DNA from 3 places in the Mesorhizobium sp. LEGMi-168a genome. Region 1 is predicted to be linked to each of the others. Evidence: predicted binding sites of a transcription regulator. Region 1 holds the regulator's gene; each other region holds the start of a gene.
What was found. The regulator LexA, encoded in region 1, represses DNA repair genes until DNA is damaged. The targets are predictions, from matches to a motif close to TGTTCNNNNTGTGTTCNG.
Positions count from the first base shown of each region.

Region 2: AC4FWB_RS31145 (helicase-related protein) is a predicted target of LexA. The motif match lies at 1,453-1,470, and genes of this name have one in related genera.
Region 3: AC4FWB_RS05605 (PA0069 family radical SAM protein) is a predicted target of LexA. The motif match lies at 1,902-1,919, and genes of this name have one in related genera.

Region 1 is NZ_JBZEGV010000001.1:146,203-149,482, forward strand. It holds gene AC4FWB_RS00740 (ComEC/Rec2 family competence protein) at 1-1,261, shown strand, start outside; gene lexA (transcriptional repressor LexA) at 1,245-1,979, opposite strand; gene AC4FWB_RS00750 (molybdopterin molybdotransferase MoeA) at 2,096-3,280, opposite strand, start outside.
Region 2 is NZ_JBZEGV010000040.1:17,326-20,605, forward strand. It holds gene AC4FWB_RS31135 (acetyl-CoA C-acetyltransferase) at 1-82, shown strand, start outside; gene phbB (acetoacetyl-CoA reductase) at 203-928, shown strand; gene AC4FWB_RS31145 (helicase-related protein) at 1,636-3,280, shown strand, end outside.
Region 3 is NZ_JBZEGV010000002.1:482,635-485,914, forward strand. It holds gene AC4FWB_RS05595 (hypothetical protein) at 13-987, opposite strand; gene AC4FWB_RS05600 (glycosyltransferase family 2 protein) at 1,341-1,844, opposite strand; gene AC4FWB_RS05605 (PA0069 family radical SAM protein) at 1,994-3,148, shown strand.

The DNA of each region.
Region 1 (3,280 bases):
CTTCATCATGCTGGCCGTGATGCTTGTCGCCGTGCTCTTCGACCGCGCGGCGCTGACGATGCGCAACCTGGCGATCTCGGCCATCGCCGTCATCCTTGTGTCGCCACATGAAGTGGTCGGTCCAAGCTTTCAGATGTCGTTTGCCGCGACCGCTGCCCTAGTCGGCGCCTATGCTGGCTGGGCCGACTACCGCGCCGACAAAGTGAGAGCGCCGCCGGCAAAGCGTTCGTTCCTGCGGTTCCTGTCGCGAAAGCTGGCGGTCGGAGCGGGTGGCGCCGCCATGACGTCGATCATTGCCGGAAGTGCTACGGCGCTGTTTGCCATCTGGCATTTCCAGCGCGTCTCGCCGCTCAGCTTATTGGCCAATCTGGCGATCATGCCGATCGTCACCGTCGTGATGTTCCTTGCCGTCGCCAGCGCGATCATGATGCCGTTCGGCTTCGACGGGCCTTTCCTCTATTTGATGGGCAAGGGTCTGACGGCAATGATCGCGATCTCGGCGTGGATTTCGCAATGGTCGCCGGTCGACGCCGTGGGGCTGATCTCGATCCAGTCGGTGCTGCTGGCGACCATCGCGCTCGTCATCGCCACCATGGCGACCACCTGGCTCAGGCTGGCGGCCGTTCCTTTCGCTCTGGCAAGCCTGTTGACGATCCCGCAGGTGCGCACGCCGGACCTGCTGATCTCCGAGGACGCACATCTGGTGGCCATGCCGATCGGCGGCGGCGAGCTCGCCGTCAACCGTGCCCGCTCCAACGAATTCACCACTGACAACTGGAAACGTGCGCTCAAGGCCGAAGCAATCGTGCCGCCAGAGACCTTCGCCGAAGGCGCGCTGGACATCGCCGACCCTGTCGACCTGCCGCCGGGGTCGCCGTTCTATTGCACCGGTGATCTCTGCATTGGCCGGCATCCGTCCGGCGCGATCGTCGCTTTGGCCGAGAATCGCGACAGTGCCAGGCCGGCCTGCGGCTTCGCCGACCTCATCGTCATCAACGACGCCACGGCCTATAATCCTTGCCGCGACCCGCGAGTCCTCGTCGTCACCAAGCGCCAGCTCGCACGTGACGGCAGTGCCGCCGTCTTCTTCGATCCGCAATCGGCAACGGCGCGGCCGGCCATTCGATATGCCGTCGAAAAGCCATATCGGCCTTGGCACGAGCAGCGAAAGTACTCACGTGAGGCAAGAGGCCTGCCGCCTTACCAGCGGCCTGAGAAGACCGATACGAAGCCGCCACAACCACTCAGTAGCGGCGGATGAGCCCGACCAGCTTGCCCTGAACCTTGACGCGGTCGGGACCGAAGATGCGGGTCTCATAGGCCGGATTGGCGGCCTCGAGCGCGATCGAGGCGCCCTTGCGGCGGAAGCGCTTGAGCGTCGCTTCCTCATCGTCGACCAGCGCCACCACGATCTCGCCCGGGCTCGCGGTATTGGCGTTGCGGATGATCACGGTATCGCCGTCGAAGATGCCGGCCTCGATCATCGAGTCGCCCTTGACTTCGAGCGCGTAGTGCTCGCCGCCCGCGATCATGTCCGGCGGCACTGTGATCGAATGCGTCTGGTGCTGGATGGCGTCGATCGGCACGCCGGCGGCGATGCGGCCCATCACCGGAATGGACACGGCCGAAACGGCATCGTCGTCATTGCTGGGCGTTGGCGTGCGCGAGGGCGCTGCCGGCTTGATCTGCCGGCCGAGATTGCCTTGGCCGCCCTGGATGACGCTCGGCGAAAACTTCTTCGCCGCGTTCAGGCCGGGCGCTATCGAATCTGGCAGCCGCAGAACTTCAAGGGCCCGCGCCCTGTTCGGCAGCCGGCGAATGAAGCCGCGCTCTTCCAACGCCGTGATCAGCCGATGGATGCCCGACTTCGAGGCAAGGTCGAGCGCCTCCTTCATCTCGTCGAAAGATGGCGGAATACCGCTTTCCTTGAGCCGTTCGTGAATGAACATCAGAAGTTCATGTTGTTTGCGCGTCAGCATGGCAACCCCCAGCGGGTCCTGAAACCAGAATCAGAAAACAAACCCAGAACAAACACTATCTGTTCCAGTTGTGTTCCGCAACCGTTTAAAGTTTAGTGAATGTGTTGACGTTTTGTTCAGCGTAACATCAGAACGCTGCATTCGGCGCCCGCTTCCGCTGCCGGGGCGAAGGGCTCGCGCACGATCAGGCCATTGGCGTTGGCCAGCGTCCTCAACATCGACGAATCCTGAATGCTAAACGGTGTCGCGACCAGCTGTCCGGCGTCCTCGCGCACGGCGGCCCGCACATAGTCTTGCCGGAGATCATTGGCGTGCATAGCGGCAGCCAATCGCGCGGTGCGGATGTCCTGCCGATGATCGCGGCCGCCCAGCCGTGCCAGAAGCGGCTTCAGGAACAATTGCGAGCAGACAAGGCTTGCCACCGGATTGCCGGGCAGGCCGATGCAGCGGATGTTGCCAAGCCGGCCAAACATCAACGGTTTGCCGGGGCGCATGGCGATCTTCCAGAAATCGAGCCGCATGCCTTCGCCGGTCAGCACGTCGTGGATCAGGTCGTGATCACCAACCGAGGCGCCACCGAGCGTCACGATGACATCAGCGCCAGCCTCGACTGCTTTCTTGACCAAGGCCGCGATTGCGTCGTGGCGGTCGGCCGCGATGCCGAGGTCGAGCGCGCGCGCCCCAACCGACTGGGCCGTAGCTGTGACGCCATAGGCATTGGACGAGATGATCTGGTCGGGGCCGAGCGCGCTGCCTGGGGGCAGCAGTTCATCGCCCGTGGCGATGATGGCGACCAGCGGCTGCCGCACCACGGTAAGGCTCGGATGATTGGCCGACGCCGCCAGCGAAAGCGCCGCCGGATCGAGCAGCCGGTCTTTTTCCAAGAGAACGTCGCCTTGCAAGAAGTCGAGGCCGGCTCGGCGGATGTTGCGTCCTGCGGACGTCGGTTCGGTCACCTCGATCCGGCCGCCGCCGAGGTCGCGGACATTCTCCTGGATGACGATCGTGTCGGCGCCTTCGGGCACGGGCGCACCGGTGAAGATGCGCACGGCCTCGCCCTTGCCGACAATGCCGGTAAAGCCGCGCCCCGCCGGCGCCATGCCGATCACCGAAAGCCGCGCCGGCGCCGAGGCCACGTCCGCAAAGTGTGCGGCATAGCCATCCATGGCCGAAGCGTTGAAGGGCGGCTGGGTGCGCAGCGCCAACACCGGTTCGGCCAGCACCCGGCCGGCCGCATCGGCCAGCGGCACGCTTTCGCCTGGCAGCGCAGTCGCGCCGTCCAGCAGGCGCTCGAGCGCCTC
Region 2 (3,280 bases), on a different contig from region 1:
CCGCGGCGCCAAGAAGGGTCTCGCGACGCTGTGCATCGGCGGCGGCATGGGCGTCGCCATGTGCGTCGAGGCACTGAACTGAGCCAATAGCGAACAGGGAGTAGCGAATAGGGAAGAATGGCGCCGGCGCGACGGGACATTGGGTTCCCTACTCGCTAGTCGCTACTCCCTATTCGCTCCTCCGACCAACAGGGAGGAGCACATGACCAAAGTAGCAATCGTCACGGGCGGATCGCGCGGCATCGGTGCGGCGATATCGGTCGCCTTGAAGAGCGCAGGCTATTCGGTGGCCGCGAACTATGCCGGCAACGACGAGGCGGCCGCGAAGTTCAAGGCCGAGACCGGCATCCCCGTCTACAGATGGTCGGTCGCCGACTACGACGCCTGCGCCGCCGGCATCAAAACGGTCGAAGCCGATCTCGGCCCGGTCTCGGTGCTGGTCAACAATGCCGGCATCACCCGCGACGCCATGTTCCACAAGATGACCCGCGAGCAGTGGAAGGAGGTTGTCGACACCAACCTCTCCGGCGTCTTCAACATGACGCATCCGCTGTGGAGCGGCATGCGCGACCGCAAGTTCGGCCGCGTCATCACCATTTCCTCGATCAACGGCCAGAAGGGCCAGGCCGGCCAGGTCAATTATTCCGCCGCCAAGGCCGGCGACATCGGCTTCAGTAAGGCTCTTGCTCAAGAGGGTGCTCGCGCGGGCATCACCGTCAACGTCATCTGTCCGGGCTATATCGCCACCGAGATGGTCAAGGCGATCGACGAGAAGGTGCTCAACGAGCGCATCATCCCGCAGATCCCGGTCGGCCGTCTCGGCGAGCCGGAAGAGGTCGCGCGCTGCGTCGTCTTCCTGGCCTCGGACGAGGCCGGTTTCATCACCGGCTCGACGATCACCGCCAATGGCGGCCAATATTTCACCTGAGATCTTTTGACATCGACGGCAGGCGGCCCGGCGTCATCGGGCCGCCTGTTTTTGTCTGCGCTCCCGGCGGGACGCGTGACGCATGCCTCAATTCGGCACGCAAAAGTTAACGGCCTCCGCGCGCCCTGTGCGAAACCTCGTTTGCAGCTTGTGAATTTTCGGTGCGCAAGCTGTGGACAACACCATATCTAGGGGTGAACAAAACGAGAAAATTCGCAGATCGCTGATTCGTCGCCGATTCGTTCCGGCTTTGGCCGAAAAGTTAACGCGCCGAGCCGGAAACGGCGTCGAAATGATTAACGGCGATTAGGAAAGGTCAACCATTTCATAATGTTGGCGGCGACGCTCGATCCGACCACGATTGTTCACCGGCAAAAGTTAACGGCCCTTCGGATCTCGCCCGAGCCAAGCATGAAACGGGCCAGTTCCCGGATTCAGCATGTGGTGAGACTCAGCGTCAAAAAATCCACATATAGCCGTGAACAAAACCTGAATCAGAGCGAGTCAGTGATTCGTCGCCGATTCGTTCCAGACTCGTTCCAACGGTTAATCGGCAGCAGATTTTGACCTTGCCCGTCGGCGCGCCACCTCTTCATGGGAACATTCCGCTTTCGCTTCGCGCTCTAAATGCCTATGTGTCGCCTGTCACATGCGGCGGCGCCGCCGTGCTTCAGACTACAAGCGGCAGAAACCTTATTTCCGAGCCGATGAATATCCAGCCGAAACACTCCCAGCCGCTGATCCTTTCGGGCCGCGACGTGACGGCCGTGCTCGGCCCCACCAACACCGGTAAGACCCACCTCGCCATCGAGCGCATGGTGGCGCATGAGAGCGGCATCATCGGCCTGCCGCTCAGACTGCTTGCCCGCGAGGTCTACACGCGCGTCTGCGAGAAGGTCGGCGCCCACAGGGTGGCGCTCATCACCGGCGAAGAGAAGATCGTTCCGGCAGCTGCGAAATATTCTGTCTGCACCGTCGAGGCGATGCCGCGCGAGACCGATGCGGCCTTCGTAGCGATCGACGAGGTGCAGTTGGCCGGCGACCTCGAACGCGGCCACATCTTCACCGACCGCATCCTGCATCTGCGCGGCCGCCAGGAGACGCTGCTGCTCGGCGCCGCCACCATGCACGGCATCCTGCAGAAATTGCTGAAGGGCGTCTCGGTGGTGACGCGGCCGCGGCTGTCGCACCTTGCCTATGCCGGCTCGAAGAAGCTCACCCGCCTGCCGCGGCGCACGGCGATCGTCGCCTTCTCCGCCGATGAGGTCTATGCGATCGCCGAGCTGATCCGCCGCCAGCAGGGCGGTGCTGCCGTCGTGCTCGGCGCGCTCTCGCCCCGCACCCGCAATGCCCAGGTGGAGATCTTCCAGTCCGGCGACGTCGATTATCTCGTCGCCACCGACGCCATCGGCATGGGCCTGAACCTCGATCTCGAGCATGTCGCCTTCGCCCAGAACCGCAAGTTCGACGGCTACCAGTACCGCAACCTGACCGCCGCCGAGCTCGGCCAGATCGCCGGCCGCGCCGGCCGGCATCTGCGTGACGGTACCTTCGGCGTCACCGGTCAGGTCGATCCGTTCGACGAGGATCTGGTCAAGAAGATCGAGGGACACGACTTCGACCCGGTGAAGGTGCTGCAGTGGCGCACCGCCGATTTCGATTTCACCAGCCTCGATGCCCTGAAGCGCTCGATCGAGACCAACGCGCCGGTCGAAGGGCTGACCCGGGCATTGCCGGCGGTGGACGCCCAGGCGCTGGAACATCTGTCGCGCGACGCAGATATCCGCGCGCTCGCCAGCGGCAAGGAGCGCGTGGCGCTGCTCTGGGAAGCCTGCGCGCTGCCCGACTACCGCAAGATCGCGCCCGCCCAGCATGCTGACCTCATCGCCTCGATCTACATGGACCTTGTGCGCCATGGCCATGTTGATGAGAATTACATGGCCGAGCAGGTGCGGCGAGCCGACACGACCGATGGCGATATCGACACGCTGTCGCACCGGATCGCCCAGATCCGCACCTGGACCTTCGTCTCCAACCGACCTGGCTGGCTGGCCGATCAGCTACACTGGCAGGAAAAGACGCGCGAAATCGAAGACAGATTGTCGGATGCGCTGCATGAGCGGTTGACGAAACGCTTCGTAGACCGCAGGACTTCCGTCCTCATGCGGCGCCTTAGAGAAAATACCATGCCTGAAGCCGAAATCAGCCCAACCGGAACCGTCCTCGTCGAAGGCCATCACGTCGGCGAGCTGCAGGGATTCCGCTTCACCGCCGACCAGAGCGCCGGCGGCGAGGATGCCAAGGCGGTGCGCACCGCCGCCCAGAAGGCGCTCAGCACGGAATTCGAGGCGC
Region 3 (3,280 bases), on a different contig from region 1:
TTTAGGTCCGGCTCAGCGGACGACCGGCTCGCCGTGGAAGCGGCGGCGTGACGGCTTGGAGACGCCGAAGCCGATTTCCATCATCAGGCGCGGCGTCTGCGCCGGCACAGTTCCCATATGGAAGCCGAACGGGTCCTCGACAAAGCCGAGGCCGGCCTCGCCCGTCAGCGTGACCGGGCTTTGCGGACCATAGACGTCCAGCACATCTTCCGCTGGATGGCCGACCAGAAGCGTCAGCTGATGCTTGAGCGCGCGGCGCTTGTGGCTGCCGCGGACATAGACATGTGGACCGGTGCCGGCATCGCAGGGTTTCAGATAGAAGAAGAATTTCAGCATGCGCCAGTCGTCGAGATCGAAATGGTATTTGCCGAGCGAGGCGAGGTTCTTGTCGGCGTCGGAAGCCTTTCCGGTCGGGAAGCTCCACCAGACGCGCGTCGTGATCAGTTTCGCCTGGCCGCCGAGATAATGCCGGGCGACGTCGAGAAGCAGCGGGTCGTTCTGGACGGCAAGAGCTGCCTTGCAGTCGAGGATGCGCTCGAAAAAGTGCCCGCTGAGCAGCGAGCGGCCGAAACGCTTTTCCGCCTCGGCATGCTCGCCCGGCATGAATTCGAGGCGGCGGTCGAAATTGCCGAAGCAAGGTGTGCGCTGCGCGAACGCTGCGATCTCCTCATGGATCGCCGGTGGCAGCATGAAACCCGAAAACAGCCCATCCGAGCGTAACGCCTCGACCACCGCCTCGCGATCGACGCCGGCGAATATCGTCTCTCCCGCATCTCCGAGCGGACGGGCTCGTTTGGCGCCCAGCCAGTGCATGCGGCGCCCCGGCATGGTGCGCGCCAGCACGAACATCGGCAGCCAAGCCGGATTCTCACGCAGGTCCTTCAGATAGGTCGGGATGCGCACGGCGATGCGCCTGAAGATGCTGCCGTTGCGGGCAATCGCCTCCAGGCTGGCCGCGCCGGATTGGTCTGGTGGAGCAAGATTCATCGGGTCCTCATATGCATGGCGTCCGCCGAAACGTCGGCCGGTCACAGTTTGGGCGTTCCCCAATCCCGATTGTCCCGCATAAGAAGATGCTAACCTTGTGGCTTTTATTGTGCAATGCACAATAGGGCGATGCCGCGAAATTTACCGCACCGCCCTCCCCTTCTCCCTTGTGGGAGAAGGTGTCGCCGAAGGCGACGGATGGGGGGTGTTGGACAGAGTGCGACGAGAAAATATAAAGCGATTTTAGGCGTTTAGGCTTGAGAGGCAGCGATCCGTCCAGCACCCCTCATCCGTCTCGGCGCTACGCGCCGATCCACCTTCTCCCACAAGGGGAGAAGGGGAAGTGTTGCAACTCACTTCGGCGGTGCAACCCAGATCTCGGCATTCAACCTTCTGGTTGCCAGGCCGCGCGCCAAAGCTTCGGCGCCGCGCGCGCTTTTCGCCAAGACAGCGGCCTGGCGCTTGCTGATGACAAGGCCTTCGGCCAGCGCCCGACTGCCTGAAAAGATCCGTGCCAGGAACGGCGCGCGATTGGCGCGCGCGCGGGAAAAACGCGCCGGCATGGTCTGCCTCGCCGTGTGGGCGGCGACCTCCTCGATCCAGCCTTCGGTCAGCCGCGCGCCGGGTTCCAGCAGCAGCAGCCAGTCGCCCTTGGCCTGGCCGATGCCGTCGGCAATGCCACCTGACACGTAGTGGCAGCCGGCATGCTCGGCGACGTAGTGAGTCTGGTCGGTCGAACCGGTGTCGCAGACGATGACATCGCGCACCACGCCCTCGACCGCGCCGCCGATCAGAGAGGCGAGCGTGCGGGCAAGGCCTTCTTCGTCGTTCCGGGTTTCGATGAGAACGCTGAGCATCCCTAGCCGAATAGCGGAAAGCCGGGCGCTGCGCCAGTTGCGCGTCCCAACCGAAAAAGTTCTTGCTTTGTTCTCATCGGCAAAATAGGAATAGTTTCATGAACAGAGCGATTCGACAGCCTGCCGACAGTCCCTGGGAGAGGGCGAAAATGGAACAGATCGTGCGCGCCGATATTGCCGCCTTCGGAGCAGGCAGGGCCGAGATGGCGAATGCCATGATCGAACAGAGCGGCATGCGCGTGCGGCCGGAGCGCAATCGCGGACGCTCGGCCGGCATCAATCCGTCCGGCCGCTTCGAGCCGGTCAGCCGGCATGTGTTCGACGACGGCTGGAACTCGCTGGAAGAGCTGCCGCCTTTCAAGACCGAGGTGCAGGTCGAGAAGCCGCGCACCATCATCACCCGCAACGAGTCGCCGGACATTTCCTTCGACCGGTCGATCAATCCCTATCGCGGCTGCGAGCATGGCTGCGTCTACTGCTTCGCCAGGCCGACGCATGCCTTCATGGGGCTGTCGCCGGGGCTCGATTTCGAGTCCAAGCTGTTCGCCAAGCCGGACGCGGCACGCATGCTGGACAGGGAATTGTCGAAGCCAGGCTACCAGCCGCGCACCATCGCCATCGGCACCAACACCGATCCCTACCAGCCGATCGAGAAGCAATACCGGATCATGCGCGAGATCCTGGAGGTGCTGGAGGCCCGCGGCCATCCGGTCGGCATCGTCACCAAGTCTGCGCTGGTGACCCGCGACATCGACATCCTGTCGCGCATGGCCGAACGCGGCCTCGCCAAGGTGGCGCTGTCGGTGACGACGCTCGACCGCATGCTGGCGAGAACGATGGAACCCCGCGCGTCGACGCCGACCAAGCGGCTGGAAGCGATCAGGCAGCTTTCGGATGCCGGCATCCCGGCCTCGGTAATGGTGGCGCCGATCATTCCGGGCCTCAACGATCCGGAAATGGAGCGCATCCTCGATTCGGCGCGCGCCGCCGGCGCCAGGGAAGCAGGCTATGTCATTCTGCGGTTGCCGCTGGAAGTAGCGCCTATCTTCAAGGACTGGCTGTTGCGGCACTATCCGGACCGCTACCGGCATGTGATGTCGCTGATCCGCTCGATGCGCGACGGCAAGGATTACGATTCGGAATGGGGCAAGCGCATGAAGGGCGCCGGCCCCTATGCCTGGCAGATCGGCCGCCGCTTCGAGATCGCCGCCAAGCGGCTCGGACTCAATGTCGAGCGGCGGCAGCTCAGGACCGACCAATTCGTCGCAGGCTCAGGCGCCGGCGAGCAGCTGATGCTGCTTTGATAACTGTGCCGGCCGTAGGAGGCCGATGCTAAGCAATTCCAGACAAAGCGATTTTCTCTCTGGAATTGCGATCCATTTCAAGAATCCCGTCCGGCCAAGTCCCCCGGCCGTGAGACGGTGCCCTCCCTGGTC